4 regions of the Aliiglaciecola sp. genome follow, and region 1 is predicted to be linked to each of the others. Evidence: predicted binding sites of a transcription regulator. Region 1 holds the regulator's gene; each other region holds the start of a gene.

Region 1 (5,053 bases):
ACTGAAGCTTCACAGCAAAGAGAACTAGAAGGTGAACCAGCTGTTTTGCTTACTTCAGGCATGCTGAGACCGGTGTTATCAAAGTTCTTCAAACACTCAGTGATGGGATTGCACGTACTTTCCTATCAAGAAATACCAAGCGACAAACAAATTCGAATTGTAAGTGCAGTGGGTCAATAAAATGGCACAAACTAATTTATTTAAACCAGACCAAATGCTTCTTTGGGGAACAATGTGAAAATTAGACGATTTATTGGAAAAGATATGCGCGATGCGCTTAACCAAGTAAAAAAAGAACTTGGTGGTGATGCGGTCATTATGTCCAACAAGAAAACTTCCGAAGGCATTGAAATTGTAGCGGCCTACGACCAAGCCAAGCCGGAAGCTATTAGCGAACCTAATCAAAGAAGTAAATTTGCTAGTGAAAACAAAACGGCATCTATGTCAATGCATGCTGGAGCAGGCAATGCAAAAGATGCTCAGCCGCAAAGTGCCCGTGCAGCAACGCAAAAGGTACCGAGTTTGAGCGAAATTATTGGTGACTCTGGACCAGACAGCTTACGAGAGTTACTTGAAAAACAAGCTTCTGCAAATGCCTCTGAATCGCAGTATGCTGATAATCATCAAGTGACGAATAATGTAAATAGGCAACAACACTCAGCCCCTGAAAGCGTATCTGATTCTGCGATAAATGAACTAAAAAGCGAATTAAACTCGTTGCGCAATGTACTCCAATTTCAAGTCTCAGGTTTACTTAAACAAGAGCGTCAAAGTGCGCACCCAATGCATGGCTATTTAACCTCAAGATTGATGGATATGGGGATTAGTAGTCAAATTGCTGACGACATAGTCTCATATACACCAGAGAACGCCGATGAACGGCAAGCTTGGTTATTTTTACTTAAACTATTGTCTAATCGAATTCAAACCACAGGTAATGCTATTCTGGCAGATAAAGGAGTGGTTGCTTTAGTTGGTCCTACGGGTACCGGAAAAACCACTACTATTGCTAAGTTGGCTGCTAGAGCTGCTCAAAAGTATGGTGCAGATCAAATTGCTATGGTAACAATTGACTCATATCGGATTGCCGCTTTTGAACAATTGGCCACTTATGGAAAAATTATTGGCTGTAGCGTAAAAAAAGCACAAAATGCAGAAGAATTGTCAGATATACTCTTTCAACTACGCAACAAACGTTTGGTACTAATCGATACTGCTGGTTTTGGACAAAGAGATTCTCGATTAATCAAGCAGTTAGATACCTTAAATCAACATTCATGTGCTAACATCAAGAAGTATGTTGTAATTCAAGCCAATGCTCAATATAAAGTGTTGGAACATACTCTTAGCGCATTTAGCGCAATTGATTTGCAGGGATGTATTTTAACCAAGCTCGATGAGAGTTATAGTCTCGGAGAAGCGTTGAGTGTAGCAATTGAACACAAGCTAGCTGTAAGTTATTTAACGGATGGGCAACGTGTCCCTGAAGATATTAAAGTAGCAGATGCGAAGTTTTTAATCTCTGCGGCGGCTAAGCTTTATAAAAAATATGGTTTGATCCATACTGCTAAGTCAGAACAGAAAAAATCGGCATTAGCAATATGATCGACGACCAAGCGAGAAGCTTAAGACGAATGAATCAATCTCGATTAATTAAAGTTATTGCGGTAACCGGCGGTAAAGGTGGAGTTGGTAAAACTAACATCACCTTAAATACGGCTATTTCAATGGCTAAAATGGGCAAGCGCGTTATGGTGCTAGATGCTGACTTAGGGTTGGCAAACGTAGACGTAATGTTAGGCTTGCGAGTAGAAAAAAACCTTTCCCATGTTTTATCTGGTGAGTGTACATTGGATGAAGTCTTAGTTGTGGGCCCACATGGCATACTTATTGCGCCAGCAACCTCAGGTACCCAATCAATGACCGAGCTTAGTCCAACCGAACATGCTGGATTAATTCGTGCTTTTAGTGAATTACGTACCGATATAGATGTGCTGATTGTAGACACCGCTGCGGGTATTTCCGACATGGTGTTGAGCTTTTCTCGGGCATCTCAAGATATTATGATGGTGGTGTGTGATGAACCCACATCACTAACTGATGCATATGCACTGATTAAGTTACTGAATAGAGAACATGGTGTATTTCGCTTTAAAATTGTCGCCAATATGGTGCGCAACATGCGCGAAGGACAAGAACTCTTTGCTAAGTTATCTAAAGTCACCAATCGCTTTCTTGATGTTGCTTTAGAGCTCGTTGCCACTGTGCCTTACGATGAAAATATTCGTCGCTCAGTGCGAAAGCAAAAAGCTATCGTTGATGCATTCCCTGGTTCTCCGGCATCTATCGCCATTAAAGGGCTTGCAGATAGAGCGATGCATTGGCCCATTCCTAATCAACCCGGTGGACATTTAGAGTTCTTCCTGGAACAACTTGTTGCCGAAAAAGCGGTAGGTGAACAACGGTGATTAAAAAGGCAGCAGCTTATCAACAACAAGCCGATTTGGCTCAACTTGTAGAAAGACATGCTTCCTTGGTTAAGCGTATTGCACATCATTTATTAGCCAGGTTACCAGCTAGTGTATTGGTGGATGACTTAATTCAATCTGGCATGATTGGTTTACTTGAAGCTGCAAAAAATTTCGATGGTTCTAAAGGTGCCAGTTTCGAAACCTTTGCTGGTATCCGTATTCGCGGAGCCATGCTTGACGAAATTCGTAAAGGCGACTGGACACCTAGGTCTGTACATAAAAATGGTCGGGCAATTACCCAGGCTATCAATGAAGTTGAGCGTGAAACCGGCCGAGATGCCAGAGACGTAGATATTGCTGAAAAGTTGAATGTTAGCCTCGCCGAATATCATCAAATGTTGAATGAGGTTAACGCCGGTAAAATCATCGGTATCGAAGATTTAGGAATTACCGAAGACGTAATTGCTACTGAACAAAATAAAGGTAGCGATACGCCATTTCAGGATTTGTTACAAGGCTCATTTCAAAAAGCATTAGCACATGCTATTACTACTTTACCCGAACGAGAAGCAATCGTACTGTCATTGTATTATGATGAGGAGTTGAATCTCAGAGAAATTGGCGAAGTGCTCGAAGTTAGTGAGTCTAGAGTCAGCCAAATTCACAGCCAAGCCATGTTAAAGCTGAAAAGCAAAATGCAATCTTGGCGAGCTAACGAAGAATAATAAAATACCATTTGATTTAATCCTCATTGGAGACAGTTTTGGATAAAAATATGAAAATCCTCGTTGTTGATGACTTTTCAACGATGAGACGTATCATCAAGAATTTACTTAAAGACCTGGGTTATACCAGTGTTCAAGAAGCCGATGACGGCAGTACTGCATTACCTATGTTGCAACAAGGCGATTTTGATTTTGTGGTAACTGATTGGAATATGCCCGGAATGCAAGGCATCGATTTACTCAAAGCAATACGCGCAGATGATAGTTTAAAACATTTACCAGTACTGATGGTAACTGCTGAAGCGAAAAAAGAGCAAATTGTAGCGGCAGCACAAGCTGGTGTTAACGGTTACGTTGTTAAGCCTTTTACTGCGGCAACGCTGAAAGAAAAGCTAGACAAAATTTTTGAGAGACTTGGCTGATAATTAATCTTTAATGAAGTTAGGAGTGTCTGTATGACCGGCTCTAATAAAGCTCCAATGTCTCTTGATGATGCTAGAAAGTTAGTTGAGTTATTGGAAAATGGAGATAATCAGGCTGCCAGTGAATTACTGGAAGAAACCTCTTTGACCAATTCTGTTGAGTTATTTGCTGAGGTGGGTAAATTAACCCGTCAACTCCATGATTCTCTTAACAGCTTTCAACTTGATGAGCGCATTTCTAATTTAGCTAATGAAGATATTCCTGATGCGCAAAGTCGCCTCAATTATGTTTTAGAAACTACTGAAAAAGCAGCAAATAACACTATGGATGCCGTGGAAGCGAGCATGCCTATTGCTGAGAAACTCCATACAGGCATCACTAATTTACTGCCTGAATGGAAAAAGTTGATGACCAGAGAGTTACAACTGGGAGAATTTAAATCCTTGTGTACCGATCTAGATGACTTATTAGAGCAGTCTTCAAAAGATACAGATAAATTAACTGGATTGCTGACCGATATACTGATGGCACAGGGCTATCAAGACATTACAGGGCAGGTCATTCGTAGGGTGATTGATTTGGTAAAAGAAGTGGAAGACAGTTTAGTTCATATGCTGACTGTGTTTGGCGCTTCTGAAACCAGTTCATTAATTGCAAAAGCAGATGAAAGTTCTCATAAATCGAAAGCTGAGACAGATGTTGTGAAAGCTGAAGGGCCAATTATTGATGCAGAATCGCGAAATGATGTGGTGACCAGTCAAGACGATGTAGATGACCTATTGTCTAGCCTAGGTTTTTAAGGGGAACGTATTCATGTCTTTTGAAGTTGACGAAGAAATTCTACAAGACTTTTTAGTTGAGGCAGGTGAACTATTAGAGCAATTGCAAGAGCAACTTGTTGATCTTGAAAATAACCCTGAAGACTCTGATTTATTAAATGCGATTTTTCGCGGGTATCATACTGTTAAAGGTGGTGCCGGATTCTTATCTCTCACTGAACTGGTAGATATTTGTCATGGTGCGGAAAACGTTTTTGATACCATGCGTAATGGACAACGCACCTTAACGCCTGAGTTAATGGATGTCATTTTACAAGCCACAGATGTGGTTGTGCAAATGTTCGAAGATGTAAAAAAACGCGAACCATTGGAAGCCGCAGCCCCTGAACTTATAGAAACCCTGCACCGTTTAAGTAAACCTGAATCAGAAGATACACCTACGGCACTTCCTGACGTCCCTGAAATGCCTGAAGAAGTGGTTGAGGTGCAAAAGGACGAATCATATGATGACATGGAAGACATTACAGAAGATGAGTTTGAAGCCTTGTTGGATGAGTTGCATGGCGCTAAAAGCTTTTCTGCGGACAAATCAGATCTAGGGGAGGGTACTGCTGAAGGCTCCTCTCCCGCTGAAGGCTCCTCATCCGCTGAAGGC
Region 2 (5,053 bases), on a different contig from region 1:
AATACTGTTTCGAGTTGCTTATTAACATTATCAAGATTGTCAGGAGTGTATTGATGACTAAGATTTAATTTATTCACACGACAGCAGAACGTTTTTGCCTTTGCGCTTCATAAGCTTCTTGTTTTGCATCTTCAGGAATACTCGCCCAAGCATTTTTAATTGGTAGCATTAGGTTAATCACTTCATCCATTATGTTCAAGTCATTCTGAATATTCGCATCTGTGACACGTTGAATCATATAATCATATAAATTAAATAAATTTTGACTCACTTCACTACCAATATCTAAATCTAAGGTATCTCTTAAGTTCATTAAGATTGCTGAAACTCTAGACAGGTGATCTGACTTACCTTCAAAGTCTTTGCGCTCTATACACCCTTTACCGTAAGCCATGCGATCCAACGCACCTTGCATTAACATTAAGGTAATTTTGTGGGGATCGGCGGATGCCACGTCTTGTTTCAAATTGCCTTTTTTGTAGGCATTAATACCTTTAAGTGCCATAATTTACTGCTCCTTATACCTGCCCAAGTGATGCCATTAATGCATTACCAGTTTGATTCAATTGGGTAACGGTCTGGTCTAGATTTAAATATTTTGCTCGTAAAATCTCTTCGAAACTCAACATACGAAGTTCAAATTGTTCCCGCTCGTCAGAGAGTTGATCCTTTTCATCTTTTATAGAGCTCTCTCGTGTGGCTAACAATCCACTGAAGGTGGTATATTCTTTAGTATAATCATACAAACGGGCCGCAATTCCTTCATCTTCATCGGTGAACAATGCAGCTATATCGTCAAAATTATCTTCCAGGGCTTCTGCGAGTCGGTCTTCACCACTTCCCAAACCAAACTCATCATAATCGGAAATTTCTAACTCACCATCAGAGTTAAGTTCAACACCTATGGCAAATAACCCACCAAGGGCGGAAGAACTAACACTAGAACCTATGATACTCGATAGCCCAGAGGTGATACTACGTGCCATAAAGTCTCCGGCTAAAGCGCCATCATCTTCAAGCTCAGAGGTACCATATTTGGTAAGTGTCTCAATCTCTTTGGCCAACGCATTAAAGTTATCGACAAAGTCTCTGATTTTTTTATCTAAACCTTCAGTGTCGTAACCGATTTGTAGAGTAGAGGTTTGAAATTCCCCCAAAGAGTCTTTTGAAGAAACCGCAGATGCCTCAAAAGAAACACTCGATATGGTATTTTCAAATTCGTTGGTGGATGACTCAACAGCGATACCATCAATGGTGGCTTTTGCATTTTGCGCACTCACAATTGGGTCTAAATAAGAAACCGATTCTGTTGAATCTGTGGTTGACACACGGTTTAGGTCAGCCAAGTCATCATTATTAACAATGATTAAATCGTTCCCCTCACCCGTAGTGGTTGAGCTGAAAACAAGCTTAGCACCGCCATCGGCAGTACCTGTATCGATGATACTGGCGTTTACACCAAAGTTATCATCGGAGCTATTAATGGCATTCGCCAATTGTTGTAAGGTTTGACCTGCAGAAACATTAATATTGAAACTATCGCCAGTGCTGTCAATCTTAAACGTTAAACTACCGCTACCCGATGACAAAACAGAATCAGTACTTTCATTAAATCCGCCATCCACAGCATCAGCCGTTTCTAACCTGCTACCGCTGGCTAACTGAGTAACGGCAATCTGATATTCGCCTTTGACAGCACTATTAGCTGCTTCAGCAGTAAAAGGCTCAATTGATTCGTCAGGATTAGTAATAGCAGGCTCACGCCCTTGGAGTTGGTTGTCATTACGCAATTCATCAACGGTGTCCAGAAAATCACTCATTTTAGATTTTAACTGGCCAATACCAGAAATCTCTGCATCAAGTGACTCTTCTTTTTCGTCCAAGCGAGCCTGTTTCGGCTCCCTTTCAGCTGCAATTAATTGGGTGACTAAATCATCTAAAGCCAACCCTGAGCCTACACCTAATGATTGGATTGTCATGACGAACCTCTTTAATAAAAATTTAAGCTTGCTTGTTAAACAATACTCCTACTGCGCTGCCTACGTCAGATTGGAGATCTTTGATTTTCTCAGATAAAGCAAGAACCTCTTCAGTGGGTATTTGTCTTATTACTTCCCCTGACTCTGAATCTGTTACTTTAACAACTTGCCTTTCACTCTTTTCATCAACAGAAAACGATAGTTGACGATTAGAAGTCTGCAGAAAATCACTGATTTCGCTAACCGCACTTTCAATGTTTATAGAATCTTCATTGATTAATACGTTGTTATCGGCCTGTCTCTGATTTTCTTGATCATTTTGCGCAGACTCTGCCACCGACTTTTGTTCATTTCTGAGCTGACTTTGTTCAGATTCGTTTACAGAAACCGGCGTTGTTAATTCTTGCTGTGCAAAATTCTGGCCATACTGTGAAAAATTAACATCCATCTTTCACCTCCACTTCAAAGCAATTTGCCACTAACCATATAAGTATAGTGGCATTATCATTGATAGACTAACCTTTAAAAGCTAATCAAATTATCCTAACAAAGACAACGCCGATTGAGGTCGTTGATTTGCTTGGCTAAGTACAGACAAAGATGCCTGTTGAACAATTTGATTTCGAGTTAGTTCAGCTGTTTCAGTTGCAAAGTCGGTGTCACGAATACGTGAACGAGCACCAGCAATATTTTCTGAAATGTTACTCAGGTTACGAATAGTTGATTGGAAGCGGTTTTGCAATGCACCCAAATCAGCTCTGACCGCACCAACAGTAGAGATAGCATTGTCAATTGAAGTCAAGGCTCCAGATGCACCACTAATAGTAGCAACTGATAATGAACCTATGTTCAAACCTGATGAACCGTACCCGCCAGAGCGAGATAAGTTAATTGAAATAGTTTGGCCACCATTGGCACCTACTAGAAACGCTGCAGAAAATGATCCTTTAAGGATATCTACACCGGCGAATTGTGAATCGGTAGAAATACGTGAAATTTCCGTTTTCAACGCTGATACTTCTTTTTGCAGTGCTAAACGGTCAGCAGATGTATTGATACCATTTTGCGATTGTACTGCTAAGGTACGGATACGTTGCAAAGAAGATGTTACCTCACCTAAGGCTCCTTCAGCCGTTTGTGCTAACGAAATAGCATCGTTGGCATTACGAACTGCTTGGTTAAGACCTTCTACTTGAGTTGTAAGACGGTCTGAGATTTGTAAACCGGCCGCATCATCTGCTGCTCGGTTAATACGAAAGCCTGACGACAATCTTTCAAATGATGTGCTAAGTGCCTGTCCTGAATCAAACAACTGACGCTGAGCATTCAAAGACGACACATTGGTGTTTACATATAAACCCATATTTACCTCCTGAGAACTACCTATTAACTGATAAGGTAATTCGCCTCAAATTTGACCTCCAAGAAATATTCCTTGAAAGCCACCTCTCTTTTATTGAGAATCGGCACCTCTACCCATTCTCAACTTAAAATTCTTTAAAAAGAATTTCCCTCAACTAATGTTATCGACCACACCTTGAAGATCTTTAGTTTTTTTATTATTTTTTTATAATTTATAAGTCATTGATAAATAACACCTTTAAAACCAAGTCGAAAAATAATGAATATTTATTTTAAAAAGATAAGTGAATAGCAGGAGATAAAGAGGTGTTCAGGCTGGTTTTATATAGAGAGCCGAATGTTTATTATTCAACGCCCATTTACATGGTTTGAACTAAATATTGCCCATTGAGTCAGAGTCACCTCAAGGAACAAACGCTAAATGCGATTTACTTAACGTAGGTGATCGCCAACTGAGTAATATTACTTTGTTGTTATTTACATGTGTTTGATACTTTGAATATTTCAAATTTAGACTTGAGCGAGTTTTGGCACAGCGATTGCTAAGTAATCAGGTATAAACGTGAGACAAATTAGAAAAGCCATTTTTTTGGCAATAAGAATAAAAAAAGGCCAGATCAAATGACCTGGCCAACTTGCTCACGTTAGGAGTACGAGCAAATACTGTTTCTGTCCGGCTGGCAGGGTTAGAGAATGAATACTGGCCTCTCAACCAAACTTCTACACTCTCAGTCCTGTTAGTCGGCTTTTTATTTAGGTGGTGCCGACACCACCGCCATCCTTGGCCTATCTAGACACATTTCCAATGTGCCTCTGGGTTGGCCTCTCATTTCCTACCCTCAGAAATTTAGTTCTTTGTTTTCTAATATTACCCTAGTAACTGCAACGCTGCCTGGGGCCTTTGATTGGCTTGAGATAACACCGTCAAATTGGCCTGCTGTAAAATTTGAGCGCGGGTAAGACTTGCCGTTTCTGTGGCAAAATCTGTATCTCTAATACGGGATCTTGCCGCTGATACGTTCTCAGATATATTACTTAAATTACGAATTGTCGATTGGAAGCGATTTTGTATTGCCCCTAAATCAGCCCGTTTAGCATCAATAATCGAAATCGCTTGGCTTACTCTGGTTAACGCCGCTGACGCCTGAGCTTCAGATGCCACCGAAATATTGTAACCAGCGAATAAGCCTGAAGTGCCGAACCCACCGGAGCGAGAAATATTGACACTGATAGTTTGGCCAGCGTTAGCGCCAACTAGAAACTTAGCTGAATAAAAACCATCCAATAAATTTACCCCACCAAACTGACTATAGCTGGCAATACGGCTTATTTCGGTTTTTAATGCTGACACTTCTTTTTGCAAGGCTAAGCGATCCGCTGAATTATTGATGCCATTTTGCGATTGCACTGCCAAGACTCTAATCCGTTGCAACGCGACTGTGGTTTCGGCTAATGCCCCTTCAGCAGTTTGCGCCAGGGATATGCCATCATTTGCATTTCTGACAGCCATGTCCAAACCTAAAATTTGTGTGGTTAGACGATTAGATATTTGCAGACCTGCCGCATCGTCTTTTGCGCTATTAATACGGAAACCTGACGATAAACGCTCAAAAGCGGTACTCAAATCGTTGTTAGTGGTAATTAATTGCCGCTTGGCATTAATTGAAGAAATATTTGTATTCACAAATAAAGTCATTATCCACACTCCTAAA
Region 3 (5,053 bases), on a different contig from region 1:
TTGCGTCAACCACCTTTTCACGCATTTTGCTGGAATTGCTTTTATAAATGATATTAAGGAGTTCAGAAATGCTCGTTAGGTTTTCCTGACGAACTAATGAACCAAGGCGACTATAAACCAGATAGCCTTTTTGCTCATTTAATACAATACCGCACTGACGCTCTAAAAAATGAGCAAACTCTGAAAGTTCATGAGGCGTTAATTGATCTAATTTCAAATATTAACTTCCGTCGTATAGTAACGCTTTATTTGTTAAACCACTTTTGCACAGCAGAAGCTAATTCATCGGGGTGGAATTTAGCGATAAAATCATCTGCCCCCACCTTTTGCACCATTGCTTGATTAAAAACACCGCTTAAGGATGTATGCAAAACGACTTTAAGCTTACTCAGCTCTGGAGTGTGTTTGATCTCCGCTGTTAGGGTATAGCCATCCATTTCTGGCATCTCTATATCAGACACCAACACCCCTACTTTATCGGTAACATCGCCGGTTTCTGCTGCAATTTCTTTCAAACGATTAAGGGCTTCAAGTCCGTTTTTAGCCACTTCAATATTCAATCCCAACGCCGTAAGCGCTTTTTTAACTTGACTCCTCGCTACCGCGGAATCATCTGCGATAAAAATGATTTTATCATTTGCAGGAGAATCCGACATATTTAAATCGGCAGCTAAATCTTCACTCACTTCAGTTTTTAGAGGTGATATTTCATTAAGAATTTTTTCGACGTCAAGAATTTCAATGAGCTCATCATCAACTTCGGTTACAGCCGTCAAATAGCTGGCTTTTCCGGTACCTTGGGGAGGAGGCATAATAGCGTCCCAATTGGTATTAATAATACGCTCAACGGAGCCCACTAAAAACCCCTGCACAGAACGATTGTATTCGGCAATAATAATAAAGGCACTACTGATATTTTCTATTTTTTTACCACCGGTTGCCATGCTTAGATCAATCACTGATATTGTTTGACCTCGAACATGAGCCACGCCTCTAATAAGTGGGTTTTGTCTAGGTATTGACGTTAATTGCGGGCATTGCAGTACTTCACGAACTTTGAACACATTAATGCCAAATCGTTGTCTGCGGTTTAACCTGAATAACAATAACTCAAGCCGATTTTGACCAACTATTTGCGTTCGTTGATTAACTGAGTCAAGAATTCCCGACATATACCACCCCAATAAAATTTAAAATAGGCACAATTGTTGCGTTATCCCTATCAGAAAAAGCAAGTTTAACTAATAGTAGCGCCAAAACAGGTTTTTGTGACTGAATTTTGACGCTTATCTTTGTTTGCTTAATGAATTAATAAGCATAGACAAAACGGCGGCACCTGAACATGAAAATATCGACAAAACATACAACGACTAAATTACTTAGTGTTATTTTCATTGTTACTTCGGCTCTAGATAATGCATTTGCTGCACAGTCTAGTGATATTGATACGTCCAAACAACAACTAAGTCACGCAGTGGAAAACTACGTCAAAACTGAGTTGAAACAATATACACAAGTAAGTGATGATAATTTAACCATAAAAGCAATGCCTTTGGATGAACGAATCGTCATCCCTCACTGCCCTGTGCCATTCACCATTTCTGCAAGTAAAGAAGCCTTGGCGCAAAGTAATATAACAGTAAGAGCTAGTTGTGAAGAAACCAATTGGTATCTTTATATGATGGTAAAAGCTACACGTGTTCAGCCTGTGGTAGTACTTACAACCTCTGTCAGCCCCGGTACGGTTTTAAACGAAGATGATGTCAGAGTTGTAATGTTAGATAAAAACCTTATACGCACCAGCACTTTTTCCCAGATAAATACGGTTGTAGGCGCACGTATGAAGAAGCGTAGTCGTCCTGGTCAACCCGTGGTTCCCGGTCAACTGTGTTTTGTGTGCAAAGGAGACAGTATTCTGATTACTGCTAATACGGGTGGAGTCAGTATAAAAACTAAGGGAATTGCTCAACAAGATGGCAATTTGGGCGATACCATTGCAGTCAAGAACAGTAAATCGAAAAGAGTCGTACATGCACAGGTTATAAATACCCATCAAGTAGTTGTGCAGATATAATATATTTAGCGTAAACTGTCGATTATTACAGCGTAATAGCGACTGTTTGAACTTATCTGAAAAATATTTAGTTTATTTCCAAATTTCACTAAAGATCGTAAAGTTACGGCCGATAAGATAAGTGAGGTAAATTAGGTATTCGAGGTCATTATGGCAATTAACAATGTAAACAGTGGAAATCAAAAGCCACAACTTGAGAATCAGAGGTTGAATCAACAACAATCTCAGAATCAAGCGACTGCGCAATCTGCAGCGCAACAATCAAAGTCTGCGGCAGCTCCAAGGCAGGATTCTGTATCCTTGACCCAATCTGCACAGCAGCTTAGCCAAGTGCAAAAGAAATCAACTGACACTCCGGTTAATCAGGAAAAGGTCGACAAATTGAAAAAAGCCATCCAGAATGGTGAGTATCGCGTTAATCCTGATGTTTTAGCGCAAAAAATTAGCAAACTCGAAGCTCAAGTATTTGGCATTAAAGATTAGAATTTAATGCCAGATTGGTTTAGCTTCTCACAATAAAAGTAAAGCTAAATGAATAACCTAATTACCCTCCTAGAAAAGCAAAAACAACAACTTGACTCACTGACAGTGTTACTTGAGTCTGAACTTCATTTGATCGGCACCAGAGATGCTGAATCGTTAACGACTGTTATTAATGACAAATCTGCATTATTAGAAGCCATTGCCGTTACCGACAAAACCATCGAACAACAAGTTGAAAAACATCCCGATTGGGCAGCTGAACAAGAGATTAAAGATTTGTTTGATAAAATTAATCAGTCTTTATCTCAATGTAAATTCAGAACAGAGATCAATCAAAAAGCAGTAGAACAAGGTCAGTTGCGTCTACAACATCTGCGCAGTTTATTATTAGAGTCCCGTGCAAAAGAAACCATGACATACGACAAAAGCGGCAAACCCAAAGGCGGCTCATCTGGCAAGAGTGTAACGGCTTAGATTCTTTTTTTGAATTAGCTAGGCAGACAGCCCTTAATTTATCCGACCAAATGAAACTAACCTGATTAGGTTAGTTCATCGTTTGAATTAGCTCACAGAGGGTTAAGCTCAATAGTAGCGGACTTTTTTGACTTGCTTCGGTTTAGCCGTACTTAAATATAGGTCATGCACTAAACTAAAATCGAGTTCCAATTCAGTGGCGTAGGAGTCGTTTCCAATGGGATAACTTTTAACGACTCGGGCACCGCGAATAACACCTTGAACACTAGCCATCAACTGCGTATCTGTAAGCACTAAATTAGCTAATGATTGCTCACCGTCAATTTTTTGTCCATACACTTGCTCGGTCAATTCGCGATACGCATCCAGTTTCGACGCTTTAACCGCCATTAGGACTTTAGCAGATCTATCACTTCCACGTTGAGCGTCTATAGGTGCATACCCAATAGAACGGATCACGGGATATGTCTCTGGTTCGATGGTCTCCCACTCTACCTGTTTATCGATAAGGTTTTGACACCCTACGACACCGAACATGCATCCTACAACTGCAATGGTATAAAGTAATTTCATATTTTTTCTCAGTAATTTTTTTAACTGTACTTTTTAGCTAAATCATTTTCTTGCTAATATTCAAACTCAATAAATACCGTTATCAAGTTCACTCTCAATTCTTTATTCTCTACTATTTATTAGAGAACCTACTCTCTATAATATTTTTTACTGCAATTTTTGTTCCTTTAGAACACAAATTTACAATCACATAAAAAAGATGCATGTTGAAGTGCAATGTAGCCGAGATTCTGACTAAGCAACTTAACAAAATAGGTACAAAAGATGCATAACTAAGGGTACATAAACCCATAGTGAAGCATAAAGATACTGCAAATTGCCATGACTATTGAGAGTTCATAGCTTAGTAATGACTAAGCAAGCAAGGTATCACCTGCTAAGCGTTTTAATTTTAAGTTCTTATTGGATAATTTGTGAATGAAATCAGCACATCGTCAACTTTTCTCTGTTAAGTTAATCACATTCTTTTGTGTATTATCCTCAGTACTATTCTCTGGTTTATCCTCGGCAGCCTGGTTCGAGTCTAGCGGCCAAGCGGCAATAAGAAACGGCAATATAGAGTTAGCGCGGCAAAATGCGACCCAAGATGCAATTAAACAAGTTTTGTTATTTGCTGGCGCATCGGTTCACAGCGTACAAAAGATGGCAAACGGGGTTTTGCAAAATGATGACTTAACTATTCGCGCCAGCGGTGAAGTAAATAGTATTGAGCTCATAGATGAAGTGTTGAAAGACGGCTACCTTACTGTGTCTTTGCGGGCAGATATATTTGCCAATAATAATGTATGTCAATCATCAGAATACCCTAAAAGCATCGTCACTACCTGGCATCCCATCGACAATAGAGAGCAAGCAACTACCGGCAATATTTTTGAGATTGGTACTATTTTGCCAGAAATACTGCAACAAAATTTCGAAGACTTCGCGCAGCAATCGAGCATTCAAACTATTCTACCTTTCTATTACACTTCGCAGCCTATTACCTTGATAAATGATGCGATGACGTTGGCAAAGCAGTCAAACGCTCAATATGTATTAACCGCCACGGTTAAAGACATCAGTGTATCTAACCCTAAAACATCTAAGTGGCAGCTATGGAATAACAATTTACCAACTAGGAATTTTAGTTACCAAGTCGCTCTTTTGGACGGCTATACAGGCTCATTGATGTGGCAGAAATCCTATAACGCCGATGCACCATGGGATTTTGATACTCACCAAAGTGTTGACATAAATAGCAACCAGTTATGGCAAAGCCCATTTGGAACAGCAATATCAGCGGTTATGCAGGATATTGCCATCAATGTCGATGAAAAGCTCGCCTGTGCCCCCACCTACGGACGTATTATTCAAGTCAGAGGCGAACAACTCACTTTGGATATTGGTAGCAATCAAGGGATCCTCAAAGGTGATGAGTTCACACTTTTTCAGTTACAACAAATAATTGAT
Region 4 (5,053 bases), on a different contig from region 1:
TTAGCCGAGATTATGTCCATTGAAACCCGAGATAACGGTAACGGTGACGGTTCAGTGATGGTAAACCTCACCTCTGGTGAATCTTTAGTGCTGGAAGATGGCTCGTTTAATTTGTTCCAACTTAGCGGTGATCCTGATCCAGACTATCGAAATTTGTATTTAGCCAGTACGGGAAAACCCACGACGCTCAAACTTCCCGAGCAAAACTTAGGTGGTCAATTAGGCGGTTTATTTCGTTATCGGGACGAGGTTTTAGCTGAAGGTCAGCGGGAACTCGGACAAATTTCAATGGCCTTAACCAGCGCTATCAATCAGCAGAATCGTTTGGGGATGGACTATGATGAACAACTTGGCGGTAATATCTTTTCTACCCCTGAATTTCAAGGGCTAAACTATTCGGCCAACTCTGATCTATCGTTAACAATGAACGCTAGAATGACTGAAGATGGCGCGAGCAAAATTACCGCGGCTGATTATCTAGTGGAAATCACTGGGACAACGCCAGGCAGTCCAGACACTGTTGATATTAGCGTCACCTTAGTCAATCCAGATGGTTCATATGTGACTGATATTGATGGAAATACATTATCGCAAACCTATACGGGTATCGAAGCACAAGCGGGTACATTTACCGAAGTACTGGGTGGTCTTGAAATAGAGATCCCCAATGGCGACAGTTATGCTGTAGGGGATAGATATTTATTTCAACCCACTAAAAGCACCGCACAATCAATCGAAGTTATCATGACACGCCCCGAGGATATTGCTTTAGCCTCACCATTTCGTGTCGATAGTAATTTGGATAATTTAGGGGATGCACAGTTAACGGCATCCTCAATTACCAATACCTTTGTTGATAGTACGTTGACCGATCCCATGGCATCTGCTTTTGACGGCAGTGGCGGTTTTGTTGCGGGTAGCCCTGCGAGTCTTGTGTTTAATAGTGAATCCGAGTTTGAAATTTTCGATGAAGCCGGTGTGTCGTTGGTCGTGGTTTCTGGGGTTACTGACTACAATAATATAATGGAACAAGCGGCAAGTGATGCCGGTTGGCCATTTTCAGCGTTGGCCGATTTTCCCGGCTATGATTTTAGTTTACAAGGAACGCCTGTTGCTGGTGACCAGTTTACCATTGCATACAATACCGATGGTGTGGATGATAACCGTAATGGTCTAAAGTTAGCCGGCTTACAAGATGTGGATATCATGCAGCAAAACAATAATGGTGGTGGAAATTTGATTACATTCCACGAGTCCTACGCCAATATTGTTAGTGACATTGGGGCTAAGACGGCCTCAGCAAATATATCCATGCAGGCAGCTCAAGCTATGCAGACTCAGTCCAGCGATTGGTTTCAGTCAGTTTCTGGGGTTAATTTAGATGAAGAAGCGGCAAATTTAATCCGCTTCCAACAGACCTATGCGGCGGCGGCTAGAATATTAACTACCGCAAGCGAATTATTTGACACCATTTATAGTGCTACAAGGTAAATTGTACTATGGCTAGAATATCCACAAATCAGTTGTATGACCGCAGTATTAATACAATCACGCAAAATCAGGGAACCTTGTCTGATGTTCAACAACAACTCTCTTCGGGGAAAAAGTTGTTGCGCCCATCGGATGATCCTGTAGGGGCTGCACAAGTTGTTAGGCTCACAGAAGATTTAGACAAAATTACCCAATATAAGCGTAATAATGATTTACTGACCAATTCATTGCAGCAAGAAGAGGTTGTTCTTAGCAATATTAACGATGCACTGGATAAAGCGCGTCAATTAATGATTCAATCAGGCAATGGTGTTTACGACGAGTCTGACTTAGAAGCCATCGGAATTGAAATAGGCGCTATTCGAGACGAAGTATTCAGTTTGATGAATACGCAAAACTCCAATGGCGAATATATTTTTGCTGGATATCAATCGCAAACCGAAGCGTTTACCTATAATCCATCAGCAACAGGCGAAAAATATACTTTTTCTGGTGATGATGGTGTGAAGCAAATCCAAGTATCAGATGCACTCAATATTCAAGCGAACAGCTCTGGAAAGACTGTATTTGAAAATGTTTTAGCTAGACTCAATTTTACGGTTTCAGGAGACAGTGGACTAGAATCAATTTCATCCGTTATTACTGAACAGGCTGCCTTCGACAAATTTCATGAAAATAATTACGATGCAGTCACACCAGCTAATAATCAGTTTCAAGCGACTATCATTGCTGGCAACCAAGTTCAGATTGATAATGTAGGTACTGGAGAAACCATTGGCACGGTCAATTTCACCTCTGGTGAACCTTTCGTTTTCAACGGTATTGAATTTAATGTTGAAGGGAGTGTAGGGGATACCTTTGATTTTGAATTAAACAAGCCAGAAAAAAATAATATAGCTGAAACGTTAAATAACTTTTATGTGGCCCTTAATGCTGGTGATTTAAGTGATAAGGAACTTAGTGAGGCAATTGCCGACGCATTGATTGGTATAGATAACGGTTCTAAGTCGTTAGCCAATGCAACCTCATCTTTGGGCGGCCGTTTGAATGTTGCCGAGTCAGTTTACGAATCAAATTTGGATCTTGAAATAGCCAATAAAACAGCTCGGGCAAATATTGAAGATGTGGATTATGCCGAAGCAATATCTGAATTAAGTAAACAAGAAACCGCTTTGCAAGCTGCCCAAGCTACTTTTTCAAGAGTAACTGGGCTAACCCTGTTCGATTACATCTAAATTTATTTTACAGATCGAGATGGGTTAAATATATGTGGCTTTGGTTATCAATGTGACTGGAGTAATAACTAATATATATTCCTTGCTCACTTTTTATCATCCCTGCATAACTGCAATCGCCACCTGAAGGTAACACAATTTGTAGTGTTAACTTTTTCGTTTCTATGTCAATTTTCCAAAGTGCAGTTTTGAATTTTCCAGCTAGCCAAGCTCTGCCACAAATTAAAATCGTATTTGCATCGACTTGCAAAATCACAGGCGCACCAATGTACTGTTTTAAATCAAACCATTGCCACGCTGTGTAAGGTGGTTTTGCAACTCCCCATTGAGCAGTGAAAGTGTCAGCATCTCTGCGAACCACTGCATAGGCATTACCGTTTTGGCTAAAACACAAATCACTTTCATTAGGATAGCCGAGGCCATTACTGGCTAAACTAAGTGCGTCAGTTTTAAAACACTCAAAAGTGCGTAACGGGTTGCCTTTATACAGATTAAGTTGTTGTTGAGCTCGTTTGTAGGCAAACCCATAGGCTTGTTCATCTTGCCAACGAATGCGCCAAAGCCACCAGTTCTTTTCTGCAAACCAATGATGCGAGGACCAGCTTAACCCATCTTGAGAAAACCAACATAGTGAACGGCTATGCAACCATTTGCCTTTTTTATCGTAACAGCGAGCGTAGGCGTTCATCAGTAATTTACCATCGGGCATGACGGTTAATTTAGGATCTCGCAAATCACAGTTCGCCATTTTCACACTCACGCTGTTAATTTTTTTACCATCTAAGTCGCAAATGACAATACGTATATCGCCATCCTTGCTCATATGATCAGAGGCTTCTCTAAAACTAACAAATAGTTTGCCTGCAAAGGCACACAGATCAGTAAATGCGCTGTGTTTCGAGGTTTTCCAAATCGAATTAGTCCAATTAATCATCATTTTTAAAAATTATTTTTGTCGAAAAATCTATTGAATCTCAAATAATTACATATTGCAAAGCGGAAATTTTTTGCCGTTTTTATAAAAAACGGCAAAATTTAGTTAAAGGGATTTTTTAATCCGTCGATACCCTATCTGAGAGAGCCAGTAACACCGATCTAGTTTTGACTAAGATTGATGTTCTTGAATGTGTTTTTTAACCACCGATTTTTATCGGTTGCCAGCGAAACGCTGGACTGAGAGTGTAGGAGATATCCCATGGGATTATACGTTAACACCAACGTTTCGTCTTTGAATGCGCAACGTCAATTATTTGATTCATCTAACCGTTTAGGCACGTCTTTTGAGCGTTTGTCTTCTGGTTTCCGTATAAACCGTGCAGCGGATGATGCTGCTGGTTTGCAAATCACCGACCGTTTAACCACCCAGGTTGAAGGTCTTAACCAAGCTGTGCGAAACGCAAATGATGCGATTTCTTTAGCGCAAACCGCTGAAGGCGCGTTAGGCGAAGTAACATCTTCACTTCAACGTATCCGTACTCTAGCTGTTCAATCACAGAATGGTATCAATACCTCTGCTGACCGTTTAGCGCTTCAGAAAGAAGTTTCAGCCCTTAAAACTGAAATTTCACGTATTGCTACTACTTCACAGTTCGCTGGCGTTGACATCCTAAATGGCGCGTTTTCAGCGGCATTCCTAGTAGGTGCTAACGGTGGCCAAACTATCTCTGTTAATTTGTCTAGAACCAGTGGTTTTGGAGCTTCAGGGCTAGGTATTGCTGGAACTTCAGTTGCTAGCATTGCTTCTGCATCTGCCGCGTTAACAGAAATTACTGCTGCAATTTCTACTGTTGGAGCTGTACGTGCCGATTTAGGTGCCCTGCAAAACCGTTTCCAATCTACAATCAGAAACTTAAGTAACATTTCTGAAAACGTTTCAGGCGCTCGTTCACGTATTCGTGATACAGATTTCGCAACTGAAACAGCTGAATTGACACGTAACCAGATTATCCAACAAGCCAGTTTAACTGTTTTGTCTCAGGCTAATCAGCGTCCACAGTCAGCGCTTCAGCTTCTAGGTTAATAGAATACGATTGGGAAATTAAAGCCAGGAGGTAGTGAATCTGTATTTAATGGCCCAAAACGTAGAGAGTGCGCTCTTTCCCTCCTAACGTAAGAGCGCTTCGCCGGCTAATTTAGTCGGCTTTTTTCTTAACCTAAACGTTTGAAAAATATAGGAATTAATATTTAGTTAGAAAATAGTCTAAAGAATTTCTCGATCCTGTTCGATAAAGATTTCAAGAGTGATGTACAAAATAAAAAAATAATAAGTACACGCCCAAATAAGTGACGTAATAAAACTAATAATAGCGCACTTAGAATCACCGCAA

What was found. Region 1 encodes FliA, which starts transcription of late flagellar genes. Its sites were predicted from a motif close to CTAAAGNTNNNNNNNNNNNNGCCGATA; they were not measured.
Region 2: a site for FliA is predicted at 3,504-3,530, ahead of ABJV04_RS08230 (flagellin). Genes of this name have one in related genera too.
Region 3: a site for FliA is predicted at 2,163-2,189, ahead of flgM (flagellar biosynthesis anti-sigma factor FlgM). Genes of this name have one in related genera too.
Region 4: a site for FliA is predicted at 3,766-3,792, ahead of ABJV04_RS08215 (flagellin). Genes of this name have one in related genera too.

What each region holds. Positions count from the first base shown of each region.
Region 1 is NZ_JBDWYG010000041.1:75,322-80,374, forward strand. Features, by position in the region: gene flhA (flagellar biosynthesis protein FlhA) at 1-180, shown strand, start outside; gene flhF (flagellar biosynthesis protein FlhF) at 235-1,605, shown strand; gene ABJV04_RS13570 (MinD/ParA family protein) at 1,602-2,468, shown strand; gene ABJV04_RS13575 (RNA polymerase sigma factor FliA) at 2,465-3,196, shown strand; gene cheY (chemotaxis response regulator CheY) at 3,235-3,618, shown strand; gene ABJV04_RS13585 (protein phosphatase CheZ) at 3,652-4,419, shown strand; gene ABJV04_RS13590 (chemotaxis protein CheA) at 4,433-5,053, shown strand, end outside.
Region 2 is NZ_JBDWYG010000033.1:233,628-238,680, reverse strand. Features, by position in the region: gene ABJV04_RS08250 (hypothetical protein) at 1-77, opposite strand, end outside; gene fliS (flagellar export chaperone FliS) at 74-505, opposite strand; gene fliD (flagellar filament capping protein FliD) at 519-1,979, opposite strand; gene ABJV04_RS08235 (flagellar protein FlaG) at 2,002-2,427, opposite strand; gene ABJV04_RS08230 (flagellin) at 2,518-3,342, opposite strand; gene ABJV04_RS08225 (flagellin) at 4,210-5,037, opposite strand.
Region 3 is NZ_JBDWYG010000033.1:213,199-218,251, reverse strand. Features, by position in the region: gene ABJV04_RS08150 (protein-glutamate O-methyltransferase CheR) at 1-217, opposite strand, end outside; gene ABJV04_RS08145 (chemotaxis protein CheV) at 246-1,172, opposite strand; gene flgA (flagellar basal body P-ring formation chaperone FlgA) at 1,343-2,074, shown strand; gene flgM (flagellar biosynthesis anti-sigma factor FlgM) at 2,225-2,557, shown strand; gene ABJV04_RS08130 (flagellar protein FlgN) at 2,606-3,031, shown strand; gene ABJV04_RS08125 (flagellar biosynthesis protein FlgP) at 3,140-3,604, opposite strand; gene ABJV04_RS08120 (flagellar assembly protein T N-terminal domain-containing protein) at 4,022-5,053, shown strand, end outside.
Region 4 is NZ_JBDWYG010000033.1:227,196-232,248, forward strand. Features, by position in the region: gene flgK (flagellar hook-associated protein FlgK) at 1-1,491, shown strand, start outside; gene flgL (flagellar hook-associated protein FlgL) at 1,500-2,726, shown strand; gene ABJV04_RS08210 (hypothetical protein) at 2,734-3,663, opposite strand; gene ABJV04_RS08215 (flagellin) at 3,922-4,746, shown strand.